DNA from 4 places in the Bacillus haimaensis genome. Region 1 is predicted to be linked to each of the others. Evidence: riboswitches for the same ligand, from Rfam matches in the RefSeq annotation. Region 1 holds a riboswitch; each other region holds the start of a gene.
What was found. A riboswitch is a leader RNA that binds a small molecule or an ion and turns the genes downstream of it on or off. The one in region 1 is predicted to bind S-adenosylmethionine.
Positions count from the first base shown of each region.

Region 2: linked by a shared signal. The riboswitch ahead of ABN702_RS21115 (LLM class flavin-dependent oxidoreductase) and the one ahead of ABN702_RS18310 (YezD family protein) in region 1 are both predicted to bind S-adenosylmethionine.
Region 3: linked by a shared signal. The riboswitch ahead of ABN702_RS16190 (sugar ABC transporter substrate-binding protein) and the one ahead of ABN702_RS18310 (YezD family protein) in region 1 are both predicted to bind S-adenosylmethionine.
Region 4: linked by a shared signal. The riboswitch ahead of ABN702_RS01930 (Fur-regulated basic protein FbpA) and the one ahead of ABN702_RS18310 (YezD family protein) in region 1 are both predicted to bind S-adenosylmethionine.

Region 1 is NZ_CP158164.1:3,592,475-3,600,156, reverse strand. It holds gene ABN702_RS18320 (SPFH domain-containing protein) at 1-1,538, shown strand, start outside; gene ABN702_RS18315 (diacylglycerol kinase) at 1,837-2,757, shown strand; SAM riboswitch class I at 2,956-3,060, shown strand; gene ABN702_RS18310 (YezD family protein) at 3,229-3,351, shown strand; gene ABN702_RS18305 (phosphoadenylyl-sulfate reductase) at 3,447-4,160, shown strand; gene ABN702_RS18300 (anion permease) at 4,191-5,252, shown strand; gene sat (sulfate adenylyltransferase) at 5,278-6,423, shown strand; gene cysC (adenylyl-sulfate kinase) at 6,438-7,037, shown strand; partial or broken gene ABN702_RS18285 (nitrite/sulfite reductase) at 7,050-7,682, shown strand, end outside.
Region 2 is NZ_CP158164.1:4,152,390-4,160,071, forward strand. It holds gene ABN702_RS21100 (endonuclease/exonuclease/phosphatase family protein) at 266-1,063, opposite strand; gene ABN702_RS21105 (PTS transporter subunit IIBC) at 1,068-2,708, opposite strand; gene ABN702_RS21110 (hypothetical protein) at 3,018-3,524, shown strand; SAM riboswitch class I at 3,925-4,030, shown strand; gene ABN702_RS21115 (LLM class flavin-dependent oxidoreductase) at 4,117-5,163, shown strand; gene ABN702_RS21120 (ATP-grasp domain-containing protein) at 5,209-6,144, shown strand; gene ABN702_RS21125 (YjiH family protein) at 6,189-7,463, opposite strand.
Region 3 is NZ_CP158164.1:3,168,230-3,175,911, forward strand. It holds gene ABN702_RS16180 (cupin domain-containing protein) at 1-31, shown strand, start outside; gene ABN702_RS16185 (PLP-dependent aminotransferase family protein) at 100-1,293, opposite strand; SAM riboswitch class I at 1,496-1,603, shown strand; partial or broken gene ABN702_RS16190 (sugar ABC transporter substrate-binding protein) at 1,726-2,843, shown strand; gene ABN702_RS16195 (sugar ABC transporter ATP-binding protein) at 2,912-4,411, shown strand; gene ABN702_RS16200 (ABC transporter permease) at 4,413-5,393, shown strand; gene ABN702_RS16205 (helix-turn-helix domain-containing protein) at 5,443-5,655, opposite strand; gene ABN702_RS16210 (DUF2975 domain-containing protein) at 5,665-6,144, opposite strand; gene ABN702_RS16215 (DUF2935 domain-containing protein) at 6,400-7,188, shown strand; gene ABN702_RS16220 (hypothetical protein) at 7,305-7,493, opposite strand.
Region 4 is NZ_CP158164.1:423,902-431,583, reverse strand. It holds gene ABN702_RS01965 (sensor histidine kinase) at 1-220, opposite strand, end outside; gene liaF (cell wall-active antibiotics response protein LiaF) at 217-942, opposite strand; gene ABN702_RS01955 (PspA/IM30 family protein) at 1,030-1,677, opposite strand; gene ABN702_RS01950 (flagellar basal body rod protein) at 1,696-2,049, opposite strand; gene ABN702_RS01945 (S8 family peptidase) at 2,292-3,260, shown strand; gene ABN702_RS01940 (DUF6944 family repetitive protein) at 3,318-3,869, opposite strand; gene ABN702_RS01935 (multicopper oxidase family protein) at 3,901-5,451, opposite strand; gene ABN702_RS01930 (Fur-regulated basic protein FbpA) at 5,544-5,747, opposite strand; SAM riboswitch class I at 5,837-5,944, opposite strand; gene ABN702_RS01925 (DEAD/DEAH box helicase) at 6,024-7,466, opposite strand; gene ABN702_RS01920 (metallophosphoesterase) at 7,563-7,682, opposite strand, start outside.

The DNA.
Region 1 (7,682 bases):
TCGCCATCATTATCGCAGTCGTCGCCATCCTGATTTTTGCACTGGTAGTCGTGTTTGTTGCACGCTACAAGACGGCAGGACCTGACGAAGCGCTAATTATTACTGGTAGTTATCTAGGCGGAAAAAATGTACACGTGGACGAAGCAGGAAACAAGATTAAGATTGTACGAGGCGGCGGTGCGTTTATCGTGCCGGTGTTCCAGCAATCCGATCCATTAAGCTTGCTTTCTATTAAACTGGACGTTAAAACTCCGGAAGTATACACAGAGCAAGGTGTACCTGTAATGGCAGACGGTACGGCAATCATCAAGATCGGCAGCTCGATCGGTGATATTGCAACAGCTGCCGAGCAGTTTTTAGGGAAAGCTAAAGAAGACATGGAAAACGAAGCGCGTGAAGTACTAGAAGGTCACTTGCGTTCTATTTTGGGATCCATGACAGTAGAAGAAATTTATAAAAATCGCGAGAAATTCTCACAGGAAGTACAGCGCGTAGCGTCTCAGGATTTGGCAAAGATGGGTCTTATCATCGTTTCCTTCACAATCAAAGATGTACGTGACAGCAACGGATACTTAGAATCTCTAGGAAAGCCACGTATCGCGCAAGTGAAGCGTGATGCGGATATTGCGACTGCAGAAGCGGACAAAGAAACACGTATCAAACGTGCAGAAGCTGCAAAGGATGCACAGCGTGCAGAGCTTGAGCGTGCGACGGAAATCGCGGAAGCGGAAAAAGAGAACCAAATGAAAATCGCGGAGTACCGCAGAGAGCAGGATATCGCAAAAGCACGTGCCGACCAGGCGTACCACCTTGAGGAAGCGCGCGCGAAGCAAGAAGTAACGGAGCAGCAAATGCAGATCCAGATCATCGAGCGTCAAAAGCAGATTGAGCTTGAGGAAAAAGAGATTCTGCGTCGTGAGCGCCAGTATGATTCCGAAGTGAAGAAGAAAGCCGATGCGGACCGTTACTCTGTGGAACAGGGAGCGGCAGCAGACAAGGCGAAGCAAATGGCCGAAGCGGATGCGAACAAATACCGTATCGAGGCAATGGCAAAAGCGGAAGCGGAAAAGATCCGTATCGATGGTATCGCAAAAGCCGATGCACAAAGAGCGCAAGGGGAATCCGAAGCGGAAGTTATCCGTCTGAAGGGACTTGCAGAAGCGGAAGCGAAGGAAAAGATCGCAGAAGCATTCGAACAGTTCGGTCAAGCGGCTATCTTGGATATGATCATCAAAATGCTTCCTGAATACGCGAAGCAAGTGGCAGCTCCACTTGGTAACATCGACAAGATCACGGTTGTTGACACTGGCAGCAGCGGTGAAAACGGCGGTGCCAACAAAATCACAGGCTACGCAACGAACCTGATGTCCACGCTTCAGGAATCCCTGAAAGCATCATCTGGCATCGACGTAAAAGAGCTGATCGAAAACTTCTCAGGCAAAGGCAACATCCGCAACAGCATCGACAGCCTGACAAACGAAATCAGCACACCAAAAAACACCGACAAAAAAGAAACAAACGTGGAAGAGCAGAAATAAGCGAGCGGAATAAAAAATTTGTAAAGAGGGCCAGACCCCGGCAGGAATTTGCTACAGAATGTAGTACTGCTTGGGGTCTGGCCCTTTTTGTTACAAAGTTTACGGTTCTCGCAATTTTCGTTTTTATTGCATCTGATGCAGGGAATAGGCTAATATGTTATCTGGGGTCAATTTGAGGTTGACCCAGGTTCGATTGGAAATTATAGTTAAATTAGAGTGACTTCAAGTATGAGTGCTAGTATACATCGATAGAAATTAATATAGAAGCGTTTAAATATAAATATAGGATGATGGGAAAATGAAACGAGCGAGAGTAATATATAATCCAACATCTGGGCGTGAAGCGTTTAAAAAACACTTGCCAGAGGTTTTAGTGAGGTTGGAACAGGCTGGATATGAAGCATCCTGTCATGCTACTACCGGACATGGAGATGCGACGGTGGCTGCAAGGCTTGCGGTTGAACGCAGATATGACCTGGTTGTCGCGGCTGGTGGAGACGGAACAATCAATGAAGTGGTCAACGGACTTGCGGAACAGGATTATCGTCCACAGCTAGGAATCATCCCGGTTGGAACGACCAACGATTTTGCGCGCGCCCTTGACCTGCCGAGAGATGACATCATCGCGTGTGCCGATGTCATAGCAAACGGAGTTCCAATGCCGGTCGATATCGGGAAAGCAAATGATCAATACTTCATGAACATCGCAGGCGGCGGGAAAATGACCGAGCTTTCCTACGAGGTACCAAGCAAGCTGAAAACGATCATCGGACAGCTGGCCTATTACCTTAAGGGTATGGAAATGCTGCCTTCGATCAGACCGACCAATGTTCAGATTGAATATGATGGAAAAGTCTTTGAAGGAGAAATCATGCTGTTCCTCGTATCACTGTCCAACTCTGTCGGTGGATTCGAGAAGCTTGCACCGGACTCCTGCATGAACGACGGGATGTTTGATTTGATCATTTTGAAGAAAGCAAACATCGCCGACTTTATTCGTGTCGCGACGCTTGCTCTTCGCGGTGAGCACGTGAAGGATCCGCATGTGATCTACACAAAAGCCAACCGTGTCAAAGTCCATACGGATGAAAAAATGCAGCTGAACCTGGACGGAGAGTACGGCGGACTGCTGCCAGGCGAATTCGTCAACCTGTATCGCCACTTGGATGTACTGGTGACGGAAAAGCGCAAAGAGATTGAAATGAATAAGTGTATATAAGAAAAAGCTGCAGGTGTTTTTACTTCTGCAGCTTTTTTGCATAGAGGGGAATCGACAAGTCTAGGACCATCCTCCCAAAAAATAAAAAATTCAAAAAAATAGGCAAAAACATTGTTGACAATTCATATGTGTATGGTAGGATTAATTTTAATATCAAGCAGTAACAAACGTAGCTAACATCGCACAAACAATAATAGACGCTTATCTAGAGCGGCTGAGGGACTGGCCCGTTGAAGCCCGGCAACCTGCTGTAAGCAAGGTGCCAATTCCAGCAAAATGGATACCCATTTTGGAAGATAAGGTGCAGCATTCTTAGTATATGCGCCTTTTCCAAATGGGAGAGGCGTTTTTTATTTTTCAAGACCCAAGTTTGCTTACTGTCCAGCTCTGGCGCTTTCCCCCCTTGGAGGCGTTGGAGCATTTGAATAGAGGAGGCGGGCCAATCTGAAATCGGCGGAATGGGAAGATGTCATGGTTCATTTGGAAAGAATGCTGCAATCTGTGAAATTCGGATCTATCACCTTGGTGGTACAGGATGGAAAAGTCATTCAAATCGAGAAAAATGAGAAGGTTCGCCTTCAGAAAAAACAATAGGCGCTGACTAGACAAACTAGAGGCGGTCCCCCTGCATGTACACATATGCAGGAGGGCTGCCTTTTTTCGTGGACAAGAAAGGAGCAGCAAAACAGATGACGGAGAAGATAACGTTCAAGAATTGGAAAGAAGTTTCGCTTTTTCCGGTGGAGACCAAAACAAAAGGTGCAAAGGAAGTGCTGGAATGGGCATACCACACCTACAAGGATAACGAAATTGTCTATGCTTCAAGCTTTGGGGCGGAGGCGATGGTCCTGATTGACCTGATACAGGAGGTGAAGCCGGATGCACAGATTGTGTTCCTGGACACCGAGCTGCACTTTCCGGAAACCTACGAGGTAATTAAGAAGATAGAAGCTCGGTTCCCAGATCTTCAAATCGAAAAAAGGAAGCCTGCGCTCACATTGGAGGAACAGGCTGCTGCTCACGGAACCGCACTTTGGAAAAGAGATCCGGGACGATGCTGCCAGATAAGGAAAGTGGAGCCGCTAAAGGAAGCACTAACCCCAAAAGAGGCTTGGATATCCGGCCTTAGAAGGGACCAGTCGCCGACTCGTGCAAAGACGGATTTTCTGAATCGGGATGATAAGTTCCAGAACATCAAAATCTGTCCCCTCATTCATTGGTCGTGGGAGGACGTTTGGACGCACATCCGCGAACAAGATCTGCCCTTTAACGAGTTGCATGACCATGGCTATCCGAGCATCGGCTGTTTTCCCTGTACGCAGGCGGTCGGCGACGGAGGGGACTCAAGGGCAGGGCGCTGGGTCGGCAGCGGAAAAACGGAATGTGGCCTTCATACAAATTAGAGATGGGCAGAGGTTAAAGGAGGAAGAAGCATGCTAGTTACCATAGCCGTCATCGTTGGTCTTTTTTTCGCCATGAATATTGGAGCGAGCGGTGCGGCAGCATCCATGGGAATTGCCTATGGGTCAGGCGTTGTGAAAAGAAATGCAGCTTTGGTTTTATGTGGAATCGCCGTGTTCTTTGGAGCGTGGCTCGGTGGCGGCGAGGTGGTCAGAACGATGGGAAGCGGGATTGTACCGCAAAGTACGTTTACCGTTGCGGTGGCGCTGATTGTCATAATGTCTGCAGCTCTATCTTTATTTTTAGCCAATCTATTCGGCATCCCCTTGTCCACAAGCGAAGTGACGGTTGGGGCGGTAGTCGGTGCAGGAATCGTCTATCAATCTGTCTTTGCCGGAAAGCTTGCCTGGATTGTACTGTTTTGGCTCCTTACTCCGGTAGTCGCCTTCTTCATCGCGATTGCGGCTGGCTGGATGCTGAAGCATAGATTCATAGACAAATGGGTGAAGTCCAAAAGGGCGGTCCCGGTCTTATCGGTCCTGGTTGTCTTGATGGGCGTGTTCGAAGCCTTCTCGGCAGGCATGAATAATGTCGCAAATGCCGTTGGTCCGCTTGTCGGGGCAGGCATCATGGACACAAATCAAGGAATTCTATGGGGAGGATTGTTTGTTGCGGTGGGAGCACTGCTTTTAGGTCAGCGGGTGCTGGAGACGAATGGCAAGAAAATCACGAAGATCAAGCTGGAGGAAGGCTGTGTTATCTCAGGGACAGGAGCGGGGATTGTGACAGTTGCTTCCCTTTTTGGCATACCTGTCCCACTCACCCAGATTACGACTTCGTCCATAATCGGGATCGGTTTTGTGAAACAGGGAAGAGCGGTGCTGAAAAAGGATATTGTCGTGCAGCTGCTGGTAGTCTGGGTCGTTTCCCCGGTTTTATCGATGGTGCTGTCCTACACCTTGATTCAGCTATTAATCGAACAGAATATGTATCCGGTCATTGCGATGCTTGGCGTGCTCGTTTCCGTGTTCGGGGTGAGATTTTTAATGCTTCGTGCCACGGCGCAGGCAATCCCGGTATCGAGTAAAGATTAATTTTAAAAAAGAGAGGTTGAATAATATGTCCTTGCCAACACCACATGGCGGCACACTCGTGCAGGCCTATCATCCAAATTATGATACGAGTCTTATAGAAAAGGAGATTGAAATAGACGCCATCGCCCTAAGCGACCTGGAGCTGATCGGGGTCGGCCTCTTCAGTCCGTTGACAGGCTTTCTCGGAAAAGCGGATTACGAATCGGTAGTGGAAAAGCTGCGTCTCGCAACTGGCACCGTTTGGTCTGTTCCAGTTACCCTGCCAGTGACAAAAGGAGTTGCAGCAAGCCTATCAAAAGGCGAGACCTATAAACTTACACACAATAAGGAAATCTACGGTGTGATCACGGTGTCCGAATGGTATGAACCCGACCTATCCAAGGAGGCGAGAGAAGTATACAAAACCGAAGAGCATGCACATCCCGGCGTCAAGCGGTTATTTGAACGCGGCGATATTTATGTGGCGGGAGAGGTGACCTTGACAAGGAAGCCTGACAAGGGTGTTGCAGCAGATGTCTGGCTTGAGCCGAAAGAAACGCGGGCACTGTTTGAGGCGAAGGGCTGGAAAACAGTTGTCGGCTTCCAGACGAGAAATCCGGTGCACCGCGCGCATGAGTATATCCAGAAGGCGGCGCTTGAAACGGTCGACGGACTGTTCCTCAACCCGTTGGTGGGTGAAACAAAATCCGATGACATTCCGGCGGACGTCAGGCTCAGAAGCTATCGGGTCCTCTTGGAAAACTATTACCCGAAAGACCGTGTTCAATTGGCGGTCTACCCTGCAGCTATGCGTTATGCGGGACCGAGGGAAGCTATTTTCCATGCCATCGCCAGAAAAAACTTCGGCTGCACGCATTTTATCGTCGGCCGTGACCACGCAGGCGTAGGCGATTATTACGGAACCTATGATGCACAGCATATTTTCAGCAATTTTACCGAAGAGGAGCTTGGCATCAAGCCATTATTTTTCGAACATAGCTTTTACTGCAATAAGTGCGAAGGGATGGCATCGGATAAAACCTGCCCGCATGGTTATGTAGACAGGGTTATTTTATCAGGGACAAAGGTAAGGGAGATGCTGCGTTCAGGCGAGCTGCCACCTTCCACCTTCAGCAGAAAGGAAGTAATCGAGGTACTGATCGAAGGACTCAATAAAGCAGCGGCCGTATAAGGAGGAACTATTCTATGACAAAAGCAACGAACATCACCTGGCATGAAACTGCCATTACAAAAGAGGAGCGCCGGGTGCAGAACGGACACGGAAGCATTGTGCTCTGGTTTACAGGCCTGTCCGGCTCCGGAAAATCCACCATCGCCAATGCCGTATCCAAGGAGCTGTACCGTCAGGGCATCAATGAGTATGTACTTGATGGCGACAATGTCCGGCATGGATTGAATCGGGATCTTGGCTTCACGGAAAAGGACCGCAATGAAAACATCCGGCGTATCGGGGAGGTGGCGAAGCTCTTCGTCGACAGCGGGAAGATTGTCACGACCGCCTTCATTTCGCCGTTTAGGGCGGACAGGAAACAGGTCCGGAAGCTGTTTGAAGAGGCGGAATTCATCGAAGTCTTTATCGACTGTCCGCTTGAGGAATGTGAAAAAAGAGATCCGAAGCAGTTGTATGCCAAAGCGCGCCGCGGGGAAATCAAGGATTTTACAGGAATCGATTCCCCTTATGAGGCACCGGTAAATGCGGAGATCACCATCCATTCCGAACGTTCTAGTGTGGAAGAGTCGGTAACGACCATTCTTGACTACCTGCGACTACAGAAAATTATCTAGGAGGGGAACAGATTGGCATATGTAAAGCATTGGGCAGAAAACGAGAAGTTGAACAAGACGGAGAAGGCGAAGCTCGAGAAGGATGGGCTGCGTATTCTGGATGACATCCCGCACTACGCGCAAAACGGTTTTGAATCCATCCCAGAGAATCAGTGGGATCTATTCAAGTGGGCCGGACTCTATCTGCAGCGCCCGAAAGAGGACGGTTATTTCATGATGCGAGTGAATGTGCCATCGGGGATCCTTACAAAGGCACAGGTCGAGACGCTTGCAGGCATTGCCAGAGATTACGGTCGTGGTGTATTTGATATTACGACCAGGCAGGCGATCCAGTTCCATTGGCTGGAGATTGAACAGATTCCGGATATTTTCAATCGTCTGGAAGCGGTTGGGCTTTCAAGTGCGGGGGCGTGCGGCGATATCACGCGAACAATTGTCGGAAATCCGATCACAGGCCTTGATCCGGATGAGCTGTTTGACACGAGCGCCATTGTAAAAGAGGTCTATGACTTCTTTCAGAAAAATGAGGATTTCTCGAACCTTCCTCGAAAATACAAAATGTCGATCAGCGCGAACAAAAAGAATGCTTCGAACGCGGAAATAAACTGTGTTTCTTTTACACCGGCAACAAAGGTGATAGATGGG
Region 2 (7,682 bases), 560 kb from region 1:
GATATTGCTTGTGGGCGAAAACCTTCCTTTAGCGGGCGGAAAATTCGATTTCCGGGCGAAAACCTCCCTTCTCCGGGCGCAAATCAAGATTTTCGGGCGAAAAACATTCGTTTCCGGGCGCAACCGGCAAATCAGACATATAAAAAGGCCTAAACTCACTGCACGCCATATTATAAGTCCCTTAGACAACTTCGGAACAGCCGCAATCGTCTCAAAACACATAAAGGAGCCATCTGTAGTAAAACGGATGGCTCCTTAAAAAAATTTATAAACGAACGCGTACCTCCACACCAAAATGATCGGACACGACCTCTTTATTTTCCCCGTTGAAAATCACTTGGGACGAGTCAACGTCAACCTGCTCACTAGCAAGAATAAGGTCGATCCGGAGATCCTGCTTGTTCTCATCCCAGCCGGCAATTTTGCCACGCACTGTGATGCCGGAATCCTTCTCCTTAGCAAGCAGGTAGGTGTCATACAATCCATGATCCACTGTCAATAGCTCATAGCCTTCCTCTTTAATATGGGCACTGTTATTGAAGTCACCCATCAAAAAGAACGGTGCGGTGCGAGCTTTTACGGCATCAAGTAACTGATCGATCTGATAGCGCGCAGGCTCCTCTTCATCCGTCCACCAGCCTAGATGACAGGTATAAAAGGAAAGCTCCCTCTCACCATATTCCACCGTCACACCAACAATCTTCCTGGTTTTCCAATAGGCCGTATCCTCACCCTTGGAAACAAAGAAGGAATGCGAGGCTACAATTGGAAGCCTGGTCAGGATTGCAAGCCCTTCTTCATACGTGTCATACCCCATATGGGCGAAATCCCAGACGAGTTGATAATCGGGGACTCCAAGGTTCGCAAGCTCCTGCTGCAGCACAAGGCCGAAGTTGTTATCTTTTATATAATCCCGGACGAGGGGCGCATCGATGCTCTGACTAACCTCCTGAAGAGCAATGACATCGTATGCTTTTTCCTTGATGGTTTGGGCGAGATGCTGAATTTTCTCCATTTGATTCTCTTCCTGCCAGGAGTGGCAGTTTAAGGTTAGTAGGTTCATCCTATTACGCTCCTAACAAATCTTGAATATCCGATTTGATGACATCGGCTTTTGGTCCGTAGATTGCCTGTACGCCTTTGTCTTTAACAATTAAGCCTAGTGCGCCATTTTCTTTCCATTTCGCTTCGCCTGCTACAAGCTCACGATCCCTTACCGTTACACGAAGGCGGGTCATACATGCATCCACATCGTCAATATTGCTTGCTCCACCTAATAATTCGATGATCGCAGGTGCCAAAGAGTCATTTGAAACAGTTGCAGCTGAACCGGCAGCGCCTTCCTCCTGCTCGATATAGTTTCCGTTGCGACCAGGTGTTGGGAAATTGAATTTCTTGATCAAGAAGTTCGCTACTGCAAAGTTCAACCCGAAGAATACAAGACAAGCAATCACAAAGTTAACAAGGTCTAGCCAAAGGCCAGCTTTTACAATCATCGGAGTACGAGTCAAAAGCTCGATCACACCAAAGGCATGGACACGGATGTCGATTACATCCACGATTGCAAAGGCAAGTCCCGTCATGATCGCATACACCACATAAAGCAATGGAGCGGCAAACATAAACATGAATTCAATCGGCTCTGTTACACCAGTCAGAAATACTGCAAGACCTGCAGAGAAAAACATGGATTTGTACTTTTTGCGCTTGTCCTTGTCCACATTGCGGTACATCGCATACGCAATACCAATCAATGCAGCGCAGGAAAGAATCATTTGCCCCACTTTGAAACGCGCTGGAACGACTTCTTTTAACAATGCTTCATAGGACTCTTTATCCCCGGCAGATAGATAGTTATTCAAATCCGCAATCCAAGCAAGCCATAGTGGATCTTGTCCATATACGACCTGGCCGGCACTGCCGCCTGTCGCAATCGTATATGCTCCACCAAGGGCGGTATAGTTCATTGGTACCGTTAACATATGGTGCAATCCAAATGGCAATAGAAGACGCTCTAATGCACCGAAAATGAATGGTGCAATAATAGGAGCCGTGTCACGGGAAGTAGCGATCCAACGGCCAAAGTCATTCAGCAACCCTTGAATGAACGGCCATACGAGAGATAGTACGATTGCCGCAACAACAGATCCGACAATAACAACGAATGGTACAAAACGTTTTCCATTAAAGAAAGATAACGAATCAGGTAATTTACTATAGTTATAAAATTTATTGAATAGGTTTGCGCCGAGGAAACCGGCAATGATCCCGACGAATACTCCCATGTTCAATGCAGGTGCACCAAGAACAGAAGTGAAATAATCGCCTACAATCAATTCCTGACCGAATAGTGACGTGAAAGTCGCTTCCGGATCGGCAAGCATATCATTATTTACCCCAAAAATAGCTCCGGTAATACGGTTGATCAATACGAATGCGATCAATGCTGCGAACGCACCGCCAGCACGTTCCTTCGCCCATGATCCACCGATCGCTACAGCGAATAGGATGTGCAGATTGGTAATGATGGCCCAACCGATATCCTCCATCACTCTTGCAATCGTTTGCACAAGCACGATGTCTCCACCCGTCATGCCAACCAACTTGCCAAGGGAAATCATAATACCAGCAGCTGGCATAACTGCCACTACGACTAGCAACGCTTTCCCGAATTTTTGCCAAAAATCAAAAGACAAAAAGTTCTTCATATTAACAGCCTTCTTTCTTCATTAGTAGTATATAAAACTTGAAAACGAATTCATTTTTATGCAATTATATGTAACTTTAGTGCAACCGTTTGCATTTTTCTATTGTAAGAGATGTCCTCTCACAATGCAAGTAAAAGATTCAACAATCATCTAAATTTAACAAAGTACATTTATTTGCAAAAAGTGTTATTGTGAGAAAATTATTTATTAGCGCAATAATCTTTCTTTCGTGGATTTTGTATACATCCATTTAGAAAAGAAGTAAACTATGTACCGTACTAATTCGGACAATAAAGGAGAACCTATACAATGAAAAAATGGATGAGCATACTATTGACAGCTTTACTAAGCATCGCTGTTCTGGCAGGGTGTAACACTGAAAATAAATCTGAATCAAAAGAAACGGAAGCAAGTGCAGCTTCTGATAATGATAACGATAGCAAGCAGATTACAGCATTAGTAGGCCTTCAAATGGAAATGATTCAAACTATCCGCGAAAATTTGGAGCCGGTTACAGCATATGAACAATCCCAGGATGCAGCCCTGCAGGAACAAGCGGTATCCTCGAGCAAACAAATTGCAAACGAGCTTCGCGGACTTGAGATCCCTTCCGACTTAAGCAAAGAGCTACAGGGAGACATGAAGGAATCCGTTGAATTGCTGGCACTTTATTTCGAGGAGCGAGCGGCAACATTAAAGCCCGATGCAGACCTCACTGAAATGGAAGCGGCATTTGCAGCATTCCATGAGAAGATCGGAGCAACATTCGAAAAGGCTGGATTGCATGCGCCTAATTTCGAGAAAGACGTAAACTAATTACTTTATAGGGAGCCACTTGTCGTAGAAAACGCGGCAGGTGGCCTTTTTTGGCTCTATTTTCAAAGGTTAACGGATCCGAATTTGACGTTATGCACAAAAAACAATGGTTTACGCGCAAAAATATTAATATATGCACAAAAAATTAATTTTATGCACAAAAAATCAAATTTACGCACAAAAATGGTTGTCTTTTGCACGAAACGCAATATTCGCCAAAGTTCTACATCGTTCCTAGCCGCCTGCATCATTCAAACTGTCCAAAAGGCTAAATTAACCAAACAACCAACAACATATCTCCTACGCTTCCCGCATAGCATACTACAGACATATTTAGCCATCCGAAAGACTTGTTTAATCCTGAGTTTCATGATAGGATTTATCTAAATTAATAGTTATTTTCTTATCCAGAGAGGTGGAGGGACTGGCCCGATGAAACCCGGCAACCGCACAGGTGTGTGCAGGTGCTAATTCCAGCAAGACAATTTGTTCTTGGCAGATAAGTAGATGGACGGGTTCCCATTCCAAACTTCTTCTTATCGAGGAAGTTTTTTTATTTGCCGGAAAAGTAAAGACGAGGGGAAGATAGGGGATGAAGTTTGGTTTTTGGTTACCGATATTTGGCGGATGGTTGAGAAATGTAGAGGACGAACAGATGCCGCCGACCTTTGATTACGCAAAAAAGGTCATTCTGCAGGCGGAAAAGCTTGGCTATGACACGACATTGATTGCAGAGTTATTTTTAAATGATATAAAGGGCCCGGAAGAGGATAGCTTAGAGGCTTGGTCAACGGCTGCGGCACTTGCTGCTGTGACGGAGAAGATCGAGATCATGACTGCGATTCGTCCAGGCTTCCATAATCCTGCGATTGCGGCAAAAGCGATTGCGAATATTGATCATATCAGCAATGGCCGCCTTACCTTGAATGTCGTTTCTGCCTGGTGGGAAGAAGAGGCGCGGCAGTATGGCGGCATTTTCACCCAGCATGATGAACGGTATGAACGGACGAAAGAGTTTATTGATGTGCTGAAAGGGCTTTGGAGCGAGGACTCCTTCAGCTATGACGGAAAGTACTATCAGCTTAAGGAAACGAAGCTTTTTCCGAAGCCTGTGCAACGACCGAATCCGATCCTCTATGCAGGGGGCGAGAGTCCGAAGGGGAAAGAGGTTATTTCCTCCTATTGTGATGCGTACGTCATGCATGGTGGAACGGTGGAAGAGGTCGCCCGCAAAATAGAGGAAATGAAAGAGCGCAGAAGAAATACGGAGCACCATCCTTTTCAGTCGTTCGGGATGGCCGCCTATGTCATCTGCCGCGATACAGAGGAAGAGGCGGAAAAGGAGCTTGCTAGAATCACAGATGTGAAGGAGTCCGATGCCTATGCTGGCTTCAAGGATTTCACCAGTAAGTCACAGCTTGAGCAGCAGATCCAGCTCCAGGACTATTCGGTATCAAATAGAGGGTTGCGGCCAAACCTGATCGGTACGCCGGAACAGATTGCTGAGAAAATAAGAGAGTATGAGGAAGCAGGCGTGGACCTGCTCTTGCTGCAATTTTCCCCGCAGCTGGAGGAAATGGAGCGCTTTGCCCAAAAAGTGATGCCCCTTGTGCAAGGGGAACGGCTTGCTCAACCATAAAGCACATTCAAACCAGGAGACTTGAAGAAATTGGAGGAAGATACGATGAAAAAGATATATATCTTGCATGAAAACAAAGAATGGACCGACCATTTGACCAATAGATTAAAAGAATTGGACCTGCCATTTGAAGAGTGGCATCTCGACGAAGGGCTCGTGCCATTGGTTGATGCGCCACCTGAAGGGGTGTTTTATAACAGAATGAGTGCATCCTCCCACACAAGGGACCACCGCTTTGCACCGGAATTGACGGGGGCAGTGCTTTCGTGGCTAGAGCATCATGGCCGAAAAGTGTTGAACGGCAGCCGTGCGCTTCAGCTTGAATTGAGCAAGGTGAATCAGTATACGGCACTTGAGAAGCAGGGGATCCGCACGCCGAGGACGATTGCGGCAGTTGGAAAAACCAATATTATCGAGGCGGCAAAGAAACTGGGAACTGAGGCGTTCATCACGAAACACAACCGCGCCGGAAAAGGGCTGGGAGTCCAGCTTTTTCAATCCACGGCAAGCCTCGAGGAATATTTGTACGGTCCGACCTTCGAGGAACCGGTTGATGGGATCACGCTGATCCAGGAGTATATCGAGTCACCGGAATCCTATATTACGAGATGCGAGTTTGTAGGTGGTAAGTTCCTCTATTCGGTGAGGGTGGATACGTCTGAAGGCTTTGAACTTTGCCCGGCGGATGCCTGCCAGATAGGCGATCTGTTCTGTCCTGTCGGGGAAGAAGTGGAAGAGAAGCCAAAGTTTCGCATTGTCGAGGATTTTGCAGATCCAATCATTGAAAAATATGAGGCATTCCTTAAGGAGAACAACATCCAGGTTGCCGGAATCGAATTTATCCGAAACGCAAATGGTGAAATTTACACCTATGACGTCAACACGAATACGAACTACAATGCTGATGCCGAAAAAGTGGCAGGGAAATTCGGCATGCTCCAATTGGCAAAACTGCTTGGTGCGGAGCTGGAACGAGCATAAGAAAAAGGTGCCAGACGGGGTCTGGCACCTTTTTCATTATTCTTTTAGAAAAAGATATGGCCCATGATTGCAATGACAGGCAGCGTAATCAATGTACGCAGGATGAAGATGATGAACAGGTCCTTGAATGATACGGGTACCTTGGATCCCAGTAATACGCCACCGACCTCGGAAAGGTAGATGAGCTGTGTCACGGATACGGTTGCGACTACGAAGCGGGTCAGTTCGCTTTGGATATCCGCACCTAATACGGAAGGCAGGAACATATCGGCAAATCCGACCATCATGGTTTCCGATGCCGCCTTCGCTTCAGGAATCTGCAAGAGCTCCAACAGCGGAATGAACGGTACTCCCAACCAAGTGAACAACGGCGTATTCTCCGCTAGAATAAGGGCGATTGTACCGAACGCCATGACGATGGGCGCGACACCCATCCACATATCGAGGACATTTTTTCCGCCCTCGATGAAGAATTTGCTGATGCTTCTATTTTTCGCAGCACGTTCCACAGCCTGGGAGTAACCCCATTTTAATGGTGTGTAACCCTCTGGAATCAATTCTTTCTCTTCTTTTTCCTCACCGTTGTAATACGTATCCGGCTTCCAGGAAAGTGGAGGAATACGCGGCATGATGATGGCAGCAACCAGCCCAGATAGTGCAACCGTTGCGTAGAAAGGGACAAACATTTTCGCCAGGCCAACCTGGGAGATGACGATCAGACTGAATGTAATGGAAACAACGGAAAAGGTCGTTCCGATTACCGCTGCTTCGCGCTTAGTGTAATAGCCCTCTTCATATTGCTTACTCGTCAATAGCACCCCGATGGTCCCATCCCCAAGCCAGGAAGCCAATGTGTCGATGGAAGAGCGTCCCGGTAAAGTGAAAATTGGTCGCATGACTTTCGTTAACAAAGCTCCGAAGAACTCCAATAGTCCATAATTCAAAAGCAGAGGTAAAAATAATCCTGCAAATAGGAAAACAGTTAATAGAATAGGTAGCAGTTCAAATAATAATAGTCCTCCGGTCACGTCACTCCATACAGCCTCTGGTCCAAGCTTGAACTGGGTCATGATGGCAAAAACCATTCCGAAAATGCGTGTCACTGTCCAGAACAAGGAAACATTCAAGAGTGAGTTGAAGAAGCCAGGTTGATTCGTATAAGAAGGCTTCGCGAGCTTTGTAATGACAGTCGCAATGGCAGTGATGGTAATGATGGCTGTCATGATATATGGTATGGTGCCTCCAAGAAGATCCTGCAGCTGCCCCGAAAGAATCGCGATAGGTATCGTGATTTCACCTTTATATGAAATAGGGAACATGAATAACAGAATCCCGATTAAAGACGGAATAAGAAATTTTAAAATATCAATTGTTCGAAAAGATGGTGTAGTTTTCAATGTAGATTCTCCTTATGCGTAAATATGCAACGTTAGTTATTTTAATACATTTCTACTATTTTTCAAAGGTAGTTATTGGAAGAGGTGAAAGTTTTCCCTATTACTTTCCCTAAAACCAATGAAAACAAACCAAAAAAAGAT
Region 3 (7,682 bases), 420 kb from region 1:
TTCTGATACGGAACTGCATGATATTTTTTAAATAGGAATCACGAAATAAGAGGCCTTCGGGAAAGTCCATTGAAGCTGACTTTTCGAACGGCCTCTTCTTTATTTTGCAAGATTCCCGACTATCTTCGCGAGTTTCCTTATTCCTTCTACTATCTCCTTCTCCTCCGCATAGCTAAATGAAAGTCGAAGATACTCTTTTCCTTCTGCCTGATCCAGGAAGAAGTGCTTCCCAGGAATGTAGGCTACCCCTTCTGCCATGGCCTCTGCCAGCATTTCTGCGGTATCGACTCCCGGAATCCTCACCCAGGCAAAATAGCCTCCTTCGGGCACAAACCAAGTGACGGATGTTGGCATGATTGCCTGCAGGGCGGAGAGCATGGCCGCACACTTTTCGCGATAGGTCCTCCTCAGCATCTCGAGCCTTTCCTCGAAGTCGATGTTTTCCAGGAAAGTGGCCATTGTGCTATGGGCAAACGGATGATCGAGGTCTTTTTTGAACCACCATTGTGCTGTAATGAAATCACGCGCTGCTGCTACCCAGCCGATCCTCATGCCGGGTGCTACGACCTTGGAGAGCGATCCGATATGAAGCACCCGTCCTTCTTTGTCCATCGACTTCAATGTTTCGGGGCTTTCGTTGAATGCAAGCTCCCCATAGGCATCGTCCTCGATTATGAGAAAATTGTAGGAGGAGGCAAGCTCCAGCAGATGCTTTCTCCGGTCTGCTGTCAGTGTGGTCCCAGTAGGATTTTGAAAGGTCGGGATGGTGTATAGGAAACGCGGCAAAGCGAGGCCGTTCTGTTTTCTTTCTGCCAGCTCTTTTTCCAATAGATCAGTCTGAAGACCCTGCTCATCGACCGGAATGGATATGTAATGATCCGTGTAGTTCTTGAATATTTCCAAAGCCTCCATATAGGTTGGTGCTTCCATTGCAACGACCGCTTCCTCGTCAAGGAGGATCCGGGCAACCAAATCTATCGCCTGGCATGCACCGGAAGTGATCAATAGCTCCTCTTTGGAAACACGCATTCCACGCTCCGCCAATCTATCTTGAATCTGCTCTTTCAGCTTATCAATACGTGGACTTCCTAGATAGTGAAGAGGTAAATCCCTCTCCTCGTCCAGGAGGAGCGCCACTGCCGCCTTCAGCTCCTGATCAGGAACAAGCTCTGGTGCAGGATATCCCGAATTCAGCCGAATACAATTCTCCGGGATATTTGGCATCCACTCACCAGGCGGACTATTCTTCAATGCAGCTTTTATGTTGTTGGAGAAAAAGGATTCAGCGTCCATGTTCACCATTCCTTTCCGGGGACAGGTCCCTTGTCCCCACTCATTTAAATTGATTTTAAACTTCTTCCTTAATCAGTACCAGTAATTCCTGTTTATAGTTTGCAAACTCTCCAAATTCTCGAAAAAATTACTTCTTGACATTACCTCTTCAACCTATTAAAGTGATAATTATAAATTTTTAAAAAAGAATATACGTTGTATTCTCTTATCGAGAGTGGCGGAGGGACTGGCCCTATGATGCCCGGCAACCGTTCCATATGGAATTGGTGCTAAATCCTGCAGGACATATCTGTGTTCTGAAAGATGAGAGAGGAGCATCCCGATATATATATTGCGGTGAAACCTCTCTTTTCAGGGAGGTTTTTTTATTTTTTATTTTTTATGATTCCTCCCTGGCCAAAAAAAGAAAAAACCTAAAGGGGAGTCATGAGCATGAAGAAGAAATCAATCGTGAAATCAGTTTTTGCCGCAACACTATCATTATCACTACTTTTAACAGGATGTTCTTCCGGAATTCCGGACAGACTGCAGGAGCCAAGGAAAAGGTATCTTTTGAAAATGTACCGGAGCGCTTTGCGGAAGGCGAAGGTGCGAAAATCAAGGTCATCCGTAAAATCGGAGGCGATGATCATACCGCTCAATTCCTGGCAGGTGCCAAACAGGAAGGAGAAGCACTCGGTTTTGAAGTGGATGTATTCACCGCAAACGGGGACAGCGCGAAGTTCCACGATGCGATCGAGCAGGCTATCACTCAGGATTATGATGGGGTCATCCTTTCCCACGGGGACGATGCCGCGACTGTAGAAGGAGTAAAGAAGCTGGTGGAAGCTGGCAAAAGCGTCGTGACGTTTGACTCCAATCCGGATGTCGGAACTGTAGCAGGAGTGACACAGACCTCCCAGGACGATGAAGCACTTGCAAAATTGGCGCTAGATCAGTTGGTGAAGGATTTCAATGGGGAAGCAAATATTGTTTACCTTTGGGTGGACGGTTTTCCTCCAATGGTAAGAAGGAACGCAGTCTATAAGGACACGCTTTCCGGCAATCCCGGCATCAAGGAAGTGGAGCGATTCGGTGTGGCAGCTGCTGATACATCCGTTCAGACCCAGAATGCCGTAGCTGCAATGCTGAATAAGCATAAAAAAGGGGAAATCGACGCCATCTTTGCAACATGGGATGCCTTCGCAATCGGTGCGGCACGCGCGATCCAGGAAGCAGGACGTGACGAGATCAAAATTTACGGAATCGATGTATCCAATGCCGATCTTCAGGAAATCCAGGCGGATAAAAGTCCATGGAAATATACAGCTGCAGTAGATCCGAAACTGATTGGTGCCGTCAATCTGCGTCTGCTTGCAAAGAAGCTCGCTGGCGAGGAAACACCGGAAACCTATGACCTCGAAGCATCCCTCATCTCCCAGGAGGAGCTTCGCAAATCGGATCAAGCCGTCAATATGGTGAATCTCGCAGATATCATTAAAGGCTGGGGAACCTCCTCCGCATTTGAAGAGGACTGGATGAAGGTGCTGAAGGAGCATTATCAGAAGTAGCCAGTATATCGGGCACTCTCTTATCCTAGTGAAGAGAGTGTCTCATTTTTGTGAAAGGAGGACATGACATGGCAGCACAAACTCTTCAAATGACCGATATCTCGATCGAATTTCCGGGAGTGAAAGCATTAAGTCAGGTCGATTTTACAGCGGAAACCGGTAAGGTACACGCTTTGATCGGAGCCAATGGTGCAGGAAAGTCCACACTGATGAAGGTTCTCTCTGGAGCCTACAGTCACTATACCGGCCAAATTGCGCTTGACGGAACCCCCCTCCCCATCCGCACGCCAAAGGATGCACAGGACTTTGGCATCCAGACGGTCTATCAGGAAGTGGATACCGCACTAGTTTCCTATTTGACGGTCGGGGAAAATATCATGCTTGGAAAAACAGTCCGTGAGAATAGGCAGTTCATCGATTGGCGGGGGCTGCATTATAAAGCATCCCTTGTGCTGGAAAAACTGAACATCAGGCTTTCCTCGAAGAAGCTGGTAAGCGAGCTGACACTCGCGGAAAAACAAATGGTGCTGATCGCAAAGTCCATTGCCACCGATTGCCGATTCTTGGTTCTGGATGAACCTACTGCCCCGTTAAGCCAGACGGAGACGAAGGAGCTTTTCCGTATTATAGAAGACTTAAAGAATCAAAATGTTGGCATCATCTTTATTTCTCATCGGCTGCCCGAAATTTTTGAACTCTGCGAGGAGGTCACGGTGATGCGTAACGGAAAGCTTGTGTCCAGGGAAGTGACAACGGCTACTACTCAAAATAGAGTGGTGGAACAGATGCTTGGAAAGAAGCTGGAGGAGCAATTCCCGGAACAACCAGCCATGCTTGGGCAGACCGTGCTGGAAGTGAGCAATCTCTCCGACTCTACTAAACTGAATAACCTTTCCATCAAAGTCTCAGAGGGTGAAATCATCGGAATTGCCGGGCTCGTCGGCGCTGGTAAAACAGAGCTCTGCAAGACACTGTTCGGTCTATCTGACGTTACATCCGGCGACATTTTCATCAAAGGGCAAAAGGTTCAGCTAAAGAGCCCTCATGAAGCGGTGAAAAAGGGTATAGCACTCGTTCCGGAAGAAAGAAGAAAAGAAGGGATCCTTGTGGCTGAAACGGTTACGACGAACCTAACGGCTGCTTCCTTGAACTCGTTCACTTCTTTTTTCAGCTTTTTAGATCGGAAAAAGGAAAGGAAAAAAGCCAGCGAGCTTATTACGAGTCTGGGTATCAAAACCCCCTCCCCAGATACCATTGCCCAGCACCTTTCCGGCGGAAATCAACAGAAAATAGCGATCGGAAAGTGGCTGATCACTGACGCCGATGTGTACATTTTCGATGAACCGACAAAGGGTGTCGATGTTGGGGCAAAAAAGGATATATATGAATTGATTGCCGATTTGGCAAGGCGCGGAAAAGCGGTTCTTTACGCATCCTCGGAAACATCCGAAATAATGGGGATCACGAGCCGTATGTATGTATTGTATGATGGCGAGGTTTCACGGGAGCTTATCACATCAGAGACAAATGAAGAAGAAATCCTATATTACTCAGCAGGAGGAAAGTAACATGCAGGGTACCACATCACTCAGTTCGAACTCTTTGTTTCAATTTTTATATAAATATGGAACCATCCTGACCATTTTCGTATTGATTGCCGTCTTTACGATGGCCAATCCGTCATTTATCCAAGGCAACAACATCATCAGCATTCTTCGATCTATTTCGATCGTCACGATCATCGCCATTGGCATTACCGTTTCACTCGCTGTGAATGGATTCGATCTATCGGTCGGCTCTGTCGCCTCCCTGTCAAACGCGATCGTGATCTCCATGTTTGTATGGTTTTCACAGAATACTTTCATTGCCATTATGGCAGCCATTACCGCTTCTCTGATTGTGGGGCTATTGAATTCCCTGCTGATCGTAAAAGTGAAGATTCCGGATATGCTCCTCACGCTTGCAATGATGTTCATCATTCAAGGGATTGCTCTTACATATACAAGAGGCGCGGCGATCTCGCAAAACATGATCATGCCTGATGGAAACTTCTCCGAAGGACTGATCAGCCCGCTTTTCAGTAAAATCGGCCAAGTTCCCTGGATTATTCTAATCATGGGCATCGTCGTTCTTTTCGTACATGTCTTTTTAACATACACGAAGCACGGCAGGTACATGTATGTGATCGGCGGGAATGCCGAAGCCGCAAAGCTCTCAGGGATTCCCGTGAACAAATACAAAACGGTAGCCTACCTGATGTCTGCCCTTTTCGCCTCCATTGGCGGAATCGTCCTGGCATCAAGAATCATGACAGCTGAAATCAATGCAGGCGCCCCCTATCTCATGGATTCCGTTGCGGCAGCCTTCATCGGTTTCTCCGTATTAGGCGCAGGCAAACCCAACGCCATCGGAACCTTCATCGGAGCCGTACTCATCGGCGTCCTCCAAAACGGCCTCGTCATGATGTCCGTCCCCTACTACGCCATGGACATCGTCAAAGGCGGCGTACTGGCTCTGGCACTCGCGATTACGTATTACAAGATGAAATAAGATCCCATGTCCACACATGATAATTGTAGGGACATGGGACCTTTCCCACTCATTCTTCATCACTTCTGTATTCCAATAAATCCCCTGGTTGGCAATCCAGCGCCTTGCAGATCGCCTCCAATGTTGATAAACGGACCGCTTTTGCTTTTCCGTTTTTTAATATGGAAAGGTTGGCCATTGTGATTCCGACCCTCTCCGAAAGTTCGGTTACGCTCATTTTCCTTTTAGCCAACATTACATCAATATTGATAATAATCGCCATGTTTTCACCTCAGACCGTTAAATCATTTTCAGATTTTATGTCGATCGCATTTTTCAATAGCTTTTGAAGAACAGCGGCAAAGACTGAAATGACCATGCAACCGAAGATGATGACCATTCCGATCAGTATCATACCCGGGGCATCGTCCACCTCTGCCATGAGATAGATGAGTGGCATAAATATCACATAAAAGCCACCGATGGTGATGGCGCAGTATTTGATATTCTTTAAAGCAGTGACCGAAACTTCCGAAAACGCCTCGTTTTTATCAATATAGCTTAAAAGCTTTAAAGTCTGGTACAATGCAGCGAAAAATACGATTGCTGTTATATACAATCCGATTAAAAAGGGATATTGCAAAAAGTCTAGCTTGGGATTTAATTCTGCAAAAAATCCAGCTATCTCAGGTAAAACAAATATACACAAAGCAAGAACAGGAAGTCCCATAAGAACCACAACGAACTTTAAAAAGATTGTTTCCCGTTTCATAGAATGCACCTCACCTACTTAATAATAATTTGATTTTAGCACCACATTTATCGTTTTGCAATAAATTGTTATTGAAATATGCTCCATTATTGTTGCTATTTTTAAAAAAATAATAGCAGTGTGATTATTATTTTTGGCGACTTTTTTTTGATTGCTGTTTTAGAAGCAACAGCGTTTTAAGTAGAATTATTGAGAATACGGACACCCTTTCAAAAATATGTTTAGAAAGGAAGTGCATATAAGGGAGGAATGACAATGACCGATCCTATTGTTGCCAGGTCATTAGACGAAATTAAATTTTGGACTAGGATAATGAAAGAGCACGCTTTATTTTTAAGCTTGGGATTTACTTATGAACAAAAGCAACTAATCGATGAAGCCCAACAATTTATAGCTGTGTTTGAAAGAATAGAAGAAAAGCTGTCTAAATTCACGGTTAATTCGGATCTCCGTCAAGTAAAAGCGTTTAATACCGAGGTATATCAAGCGGTAGTAGCAATATGGAGCTACAAACGGAAGGTATTGGGCTTAACGCTAAATTGCCAAATCCGTACAAACAACTTCCCTTTATTAGTTGACCATATTAGCAGAGAAGCAGCTTACTTTGCTAATCGATTAAAAGAACTGAATGAAGGGAAATTGGCCCCAACACTCGATGCAGTTATTGAAGAAAATGTATTCTTCCTAAAAATCATGGCGGATCATGCTAAGTTTATCGGACATCTTTTAGATCCTTCTGAAAGAAAATTAGTTGACCAGGCCAGAGAGTTTAGTCATGATTTTGATCAGCTTCTTTTTCAAGCGATTGATTTGGATTCAATGCGACCACAATCAGAAACAAAACCATTACTCCATCAGTTCTTAGATCAAAATAGAGTATCTGTTGCATCTTTAAGGGATTTTAAGAAAACTGCAAGAGAGCTAATAGAAGCATGCCGAATAAAGAGTAACATACATCCATTATTAGCTGATCATACTTTTAGAGAAGCTGAAAGATTTTTGGAAATCATTGATTTATTTGAATCAAGTCTTACAAGTGCATAAAATCCAACAACTGTAAACCTACTTCCCATTCTGCTCCATCATTTTCATTAAATATACAGAGCAAACCCCAAGTATAGGATTTGCTCTGTTTTTTTATTTTCTTGGTCTAACACTGTTCAGTCTTTAGGATCAAGCGCCTGATAATCCAATTGATATCTTCCGCCTTCTGCAACCTCGGAATGATATAACGCTTTTAAGGCGAAGTTCTTTTCCAGACCGTGCTGGTCCATCAGGTCTCTTAGGCGTTGCTGCAGGTGGTCATTATCCTTGATCAGCTGTTTCATTTGCGATTTCATATATTTCATAGGGAGTAACTCCTTTCAATCCAACTTCTATTCTCCCTAGTATACATGATTACATCATAAAAGGATAAAGGCACTAATCCTATATCCTGATCCTTCAAAAGAGGATCATAATGGCCCAGAAGTATCAATCGGGAGGATTGATGCTGTTTTTGTGGAATATATAGATGTATTGATAGAGATGTATTTTAG
Region 4 (7,682 bases), 1.4 Mb from region 1:
GTTTTCTCCAATACATTCCTGAAAAAAGGCCAATGATCAAGCCGAGAAAGACGGATATGCATAAAGCAAATATAACAAATGGCAGGTCAAACACTTTTACTTTCCATAAAGAGGACCACTCCACTAAGGGAAAAGAAAGGAAGTACAAGATACCAAATGCCAGAAAACTGATGATGGCTGTGGTGACCCCCAACAGAAAGTGCCTTTGCAATATACTCATACTCTTTTCACCTCTAGGCTTCCCACCAAGCAAGAGGTGATTATTTTTATCTTTTGGGTGGAATCCTCATACCCCGAAGTTTGGTAATGTACCGTCCGATTCCATGTTTTTGATTCTTCTTCTTCTAAAATAACCGTCGAGCCGACCATAACTGAATGCTTGACACTAATATCCACTTCATATGGAATTAGGATTTGGATATTTCCTACAACGTTACGGATGGAGATGATTGCTTCCCCTTTCGGAAGAACGGTATAGCTCAGATCGATGATGGTATCCCCAATACCGGTCTGTATATTGACATCATCCCATGTATAGGAATGTTCCGGTGTTTTTTGTCGGCCTAAGAATTTATTCTGGAACCACTTCTGTTCCCGCTTCACCATTTGTCCGAACTTGGCTGGCGCTATTTCAGGCCTGAAATAAGTCGGATTTTGTTTAGATTGCGTAAACAAAATAAAGAAATAAATAATCGAAGCCAATAACAGAAACCGGAATGTGAAAGATCCGATTATGGTAAAGAAAATAGTTAGAACACCGATTGCAAATAAGACTTTACCGAGAAACCAATTCCATTTCTTTTTACCGAAATATAGACATATGCCAGAAATAAGAAGGGAAAAAATGAGCCCGGTATCAAAAAACGAGATTTCCAGGATAAAAATAAAAAATCCAATGATGAGAATATAGCTCAGCAGATCAGTTTTCTTCATATTTAACATTGTTTCCCCTCCTTTTATGGCATATTAATTGCTTCTGCAATGGATAAAAAAGGCGTACAATGCCGCCTTTTTTTAGAATATCAGTTATTAGGATGAAAGAGAATGTGTTTTCTCTTCATTTGGCAATTCTTTTTCAATATGAGCGATTCTTGCATCGATTGTATGACGGTGGTAGGAAGCATTCACCTGATGCTCCAGACGCTCTAGATAGCTCTCCATTTCAGTGAATCTAGAAGAGGATGTTGCTCCGTTATTAGATTCCAGGACTTGATTCATACGATGGTTGGCTCGGGCCACATTTTCTCTGCCCATCAATTCCATCCGCTTGATGTACATATCCTTAAGCTTGTGTTTCATACCTTCATATTTTTGCTCCAGGGAAGTTAGATCTTGCGTAACCTTTTCTAAGGAAATCTTCAGCTGATTTGCGCGTTCCTCATATTGCTGATACTCTCTTACAGCAAATTCATAGAGCTCCGATTCGTTAGCTTTAGAAGCTATTTCAGCTTGATGCTTTCTCTTTTCCGCAAGTTGGGTAGCTTGATAATATTCTCTTACAAACTCATCTTTCAGGATATTTTGACGCTCCACTAACAGTCGTACTTTTTCAACTTCTTTCTCGCAATCCCTTAAGTACTGATTAAGCATGGATATTGGATTCTTTTGTTCTTTTTTATCAAGTGCTTCATGGAAATCCGCTGCGATAGTATTCTTAATCCTAGTAAATAAACTCATTTTCAAACACTCCTTTAATTATTTGTTGTTTAGTGCGTTCCACTCTTTTTCAAAGTTTGTAAATGGATCACTGCTTTCTTTCGCTTCGATAATCGAGTCTTTCGATTTGTTCCAGTTTTTATAGACGACATATAAAATGTACGCTGCTACAAGTCCTAGTACGGCCGGGACATTCGCGATCGAGAATCCAATGGCGATGAAACCGATGATTCCCCAAAGTACCTTGTTGGCGGTGGAATCGGTTTTCATAAACTCCTTCACCGCATAATAGGAAACCACCAAGCTTAAGGCCAACCCGAGTAACGGTCCAATATTCGCCAGTAATACGAAGAACGCGATTACCCCTACTAATAACAATCCAAATTTTTTCATCTGTGTTTCCTCCTTTCATGTCTCTATCTTATCTGCTTTCAAGGATTGCTATAACGAGCCTGAGCTATATTTTAAGATAAGACTTGAGGCTTATTGGAGCTACGACCATTGAAAATGATTGTTGAGATGAGAAGAAGTCTTATGTAGTCTTTTTGGCACTTGAACTTTCTATTAGAAATTGGTAGAATTTTCAGAAAGTAACTTGTCTCACCTTTTTTAAATAATGATTAGGAGGCGTTGTAATGGAAAAGCTGGTTCACTTAATTCCGTACAAAGTTGACAATCAATTGTTTGAGGCGCAGCAAATTCCCGAAGGAGTGGAGATGATACAAGCTCCCTCTCTCTGGAATAGAGGCTTTAAAGGAAAAGATACTGTCATAGCAGTCATTGATACCGGCTGCGATACCTCTCATCCGGATTTGGAAGGGAGAATCATAGCAGGTCGGAATTTTACCGATGATGATAATGGCGACGTTGAAAGGATTACCGACTATAACGGACATGGCACACATGTTGCCGGAACCATCGCTGCCATTAATGCCGCATCCGGTGTAATTGGTGTTTCTCCAGAAGCTAAACTGCTGATTTTAAAAGCGCTTGCTGGAGAGGAAGGCTCTGGCTCCTATGAATGGGTAACATCAGCAATAGAATATGCAGTTTCTCAGAAAGTGGATATCATTTCCATGTCACTTGGTGGACCTATAGATGTTCCCGAGCTTCATGATGCAATCAAGTCCGCAGTGGATAATCAGATCCTGGTTGTATGTGCTGCAGGAAATGAGGGGGATGGAAAGCATTCTACGGAGGAATTCTCTTATCCGGCAGGCTATAATGAAGTAATTTCGGTTGGGGCAGTGAGTCTTCAGCGCAAATCGTCCTATTTCACCAATTCCAATAATGAAGTGGACGTCGTGGCACCAGGAGAAAAGATAATTTCCACGGTACCCGGAGGCAGATACGCTGTTTTCAGTGGTACATCCATGTCAGCACCACACGTAGCAGGCGCCCTCTCCCTGGTAAAAAATTTGTCCGAAAGCGAGTTTGAACGCAAGCTTACCGAGCCTGAATTATATGCACAGCTTGTGAAGCGTACCATTCCATTAGGATACCCTAAGAGTCTCGAAGGAAATGGTCTGATTTATTTAACTGCCCCTGAATTGCTGGCTGATTATCTGAAACAAATTAATATTGAAGAATCGATTGGTGTATAGGGAAACGAAACGTCAAAAAGGAATCCCAAAGGAGTTTAACGCTCCTTTGGGATTTTTTTATTTGATATTTGCCTGCTCTTTGGTAATGTCTATAGCAAGAATAACTGAACCAATTGCTTGAATCCAACTGCCCGTATTAATAATCGCTTCAATGCTTTCACTTTCCCCAGTCTTTATCTCATTTGCACCACCGATTGCCTGTAGCGAGTTCCCGATAACCTGAAGGAGGTTTCCGATGATGGCCATGGTATCGACATCTGGTCCATCCCACTCATCTCTAAGTGCTGCCGCTCCACCGAGAGCTTGGAGCAGGTTCCCACTGATAAACAATTTATCTCTAATAATCGTATCTTCCTCTATTAACAGACCAGAAATAACCGTGATATTCCCGATGGCTTGAATTCCATTGCCAATTTTTCCAATCGTGTATCCTTCCTGCCCGTCCGCTTCCAATGCATTACCTGTAGCTTGAAGCACATTTCCAACCATGTCTAAGCCCTCACTCTGCTCCTCCACTCTGACAAGGAATCTGGTACTGCTTACAGCGGAAAGGACTGTACCTACAGCCTGTATCCATGACCCGATAAGTATTTTATTTTCACTATCCATGATCTATCCGCCATTCTCTTCATACCAAAGCTTATTTTATAACAAGATAAGGTCTCATCATCTCATAGTCCTCGTGTTCTAGCATATGGCAATGCCACACATATAGTCCCGTGTATGGGCCGAAATTCATGATAATTTCTGTTACCTCTTCAGGATTTGCCCTGACTGTATCCTTTTTCCCGCATTCCTGTGGTTCCGGCGGAATAGGTGGGCCCATATACTCGATTACTCGATCTTGTGTAAAACGTTCTACATTAAATTTCCTTCGTCCCAGGATTTGAAAATCTACTAGATGAATATGGATGGGATGGGTATCCTCTGTTGTATTGATCAAGTACCAGATTTCCGTACTCCCGAGTTTCGGTTTCTCCGATATTGGAGCATCCCAATCTTTGTTATCCAAAAGCATAATTTCCCGACCATAATTGTCCATTGTATGATCCAATGTCAAAAACCTTTTAAATGCTGCGTCTTTTGTTTGGAGTTTTGGGAAATTTCCCAAGTAGGATGGGATAACACTGGTGTCAATATGCTTAAGTGGCAGTTTCACGATAAATTTCATCATATCTCTCATTTCAATTTCCTTGTCACCCTCCGGAAACGGCGCCGGTGCATCATTGGTCATGACGATACTTGTTCCTTCGAGGTTGGTAAAATCAATGACTAAATCTGCTCTTTCTGCAGGTGCAAGAGTGATGGATCTGATGCCAATCGGATGATCCATCAGACCTCTATCCGTTCCGATCTGATACATGAGCTGTCCTGAGTCCAGTTTTATTCGATAAAAGCGGCTGTTGGAAGCATTGACTACTCGGAAACGATATTTGCGAGGTTCTACTACCAAGAATGGCCATACTTTCCCATTGACCAGGATTGTATTACCAAAAAACTCCGGTACTACAGATGTTTTCAATCCTGATACCGGTTCATCCGGTTGCGTCGGATAGTAGAGAGAACCATCCGGTCGAAAGGATCTATCCTGGATGATAAGAGGAATATCATAGGCGGATGAGGGAAGTTTCAGGGAACGCTCGAAATCACTTCGTACTAGATACATCCCAGCGAGTCCAGCATATATATTGAGGCGGGTAATACCAAGTGCGTGATCATGGTACCAGAGCGTACAGGAATTCATGTAATTATCGTACCGGTAGATTTTCTGTGTAAATGTGGGGCCAACCTGTTCAAAATTTGCACTGAACCATGAGTCGGGGTACCCGTCACTTTCAGGTTCCACGACTGCACCATGTACATGAACAACTGTTCGGACTTCCGGAACATCTTTATGGGCACCATGAACCGTAAAGTCCACTGGAAGCAAATGCCTTTTTGGCAAAGCATTCATCCATTTGATGAATACCTTCTCCCCACAGTCGACTTCTATGGTCGGTCCAGGGAATATTCCTTCATATCCCCACACCGTTGTCGAGGGGAGATCGCGGTGAAGGGATTGCTTTGTTTCCTTCATTGTTACCTCATAATAGGTGTAAGTGTTGTCTTTTTTTACTGGTTCTAATTTTGGAGGAATAGGGAGTGCATCTACAAATTTTGTAAGTGAGGATACAATTTGGGTTTCAGCCATTTTTGGTTCCCCCTTATATAGGCTCTCCCCAAAGAATATTCGGCTGTCTTGCAAATTAACCCTATTTTTGTAGTTCCTTCCCCTTTCTCCCCTTACTTTCTTCTAACCCACTGGATCGATCCCATGTCATCATGGGGATGCATGTAATGGTCGAATTTTTTATATTCCTGTTCCAAATCTGTTAAGGACAGTTCATACAGGTGCTGATCCTCCTTTTTGAATACACGGAAATAGAGGAGCTTACTGATTAATTCCGACCGTCGATTTTCAACCGCATTTTTCAAAATTTCTCCCATTTTCATCACTCCTTAAATGAATAAATACAAAAAACCTCTTCCCGTCTGAGACAAGAAGAGGTTGGATTTATAAAGAAAAAAGAGACCTCAACTTATCTGCCAAGCATTGCTGCCTGCTGGAATTAGCACAGTATTCCTTATTCGAATCTGTTGCTGAAGCTTCATAGGGCCAATCCCTCCACTTCTCTGGATAAGTTACGCTATTAAGTTATGTCAGGAAAAAGTAATTTGTTATGACCATCATAAACCCGATAATCCCGATTTGTCAACTAAGAATTATTGTCGAGCCTCATGGACCTTCAGCATTTTTCCTTTTATCGTGGTGTGCTTCATCGCTTTTAGCACAATCGGACCCTTTCCATTCAAAATATCAACATAGGAGACATTATCCTGAATGGTGATGATGCCTATGTCACCAGCAGCCACTCCTTGTATTTTGGATATGGTGCCGACGAAGTCGACCGCTCTGATTTTCTTTTTCTTTCCACCATTGAAATAGAGCTTCATAATATCCTTGTCCAATTTCGCACTTTTTGCTTCTTTAATAGTTGGGCGTGTATTTATTTTCATATCAAATTCAGATGTTGCCCGAAAAACTATTTCTTTAGTTGGAGCTTCTCTTTTCGTTATCTTAAATCCAATATAAGATTCGATTTCTGCGAGGAATTTTTCTTCATATGGAGTAACGAAGGTAATGGCTTTTCCTGAATTTCCTGCACGAGCCGTCCTTCCTGTTCGATGAACATAGCTCTCCTTCTCCATCGGCAGGTCGTAATTGATCACAAGAGAAACATTTGCGATATCAATCCCTCGTGCCGCAACGTCCGTTGCTACCAGATAGCGGAATTTCCCTAGTTTGAAATCATTTATAACAGCAAAACGATCCTCTTGCACCAAACCTCCATGCAGCTTGTCACATGGATAGCCCGCGCGATCTAGCTGACGATATACATCATCCACCTGAATCTGAGTTCTGCAAAAAACAATACAACTATCCGGGTTCTCCACTGTTGTAACAGCTTTCAAAAGAGAGAACTTATCATTCTCCTGAACTTCTATAATTTCATGAACAATTTTATCCGTTGTGATACCTGTACCTTGAATTTCAATATGAGTTGGTGTTTTCATATATTTATGAGAAAGCTGCTCGACATCCTCTGGTAATGTCGCGGAGAATAGCATCGTCACCCTATCGGTGGGCAACTTTTGGATAATGGCTTCCACCTGATCAATAAAGCCCATATTTAACATTTCATCCGCTTCATCTATAACAAGATACTTTAAACGCTCCACATCAAACGTCCCTTTTTCCATATGATCGAGCACCCTGCCAGGTGTTCCCACCACCACATGAGACTTTTGCTTCAACTCCAGCTTCTGCCTATCAAATGGCTGCTTGCCATAGATCGCAGTGGCTTTAACCCGCTTGAACCTGCCGATATTCGTTATATCCTCTTTGACCTGAGCTGCAAGCTCCCGGGTTGGAGTCAGAACGAGTGCTTGAGGTTTATTCTCCTCCCACTCTACAAGTTCACAAAGCGGTATGCCAAATGCTGCTGTTTTACCGCTGCCTGTCTGTGATTTCACGACGAGATCTTTATTCTCCAAAGCATTGGGAAGAACTTTTGCCTGGACTTCCGTAGGAACGGTATATCTTAATTTTTCAAGAGCGCTAACTATCTCTTCACTTAATTGGAAGTCTTTAAAACTATTTTTCATGCTGTACCCTCATTTTTCTTCTATTTACAACAGATTCATTATACTTCATTATCGTTTGTAAAAAAAATAGACCCATTTTAGTCTATTTACTTCAAGCTAATCTTCCTGTAAGAAGGTCACTTTTAATTCCACTACCTCTGATCTGCTGCCAATTCGTATCGGCGGTCCCCAAAAACCGAACCCCGAGGAAACGATAGCATGTAAGCTGTTTTTCTT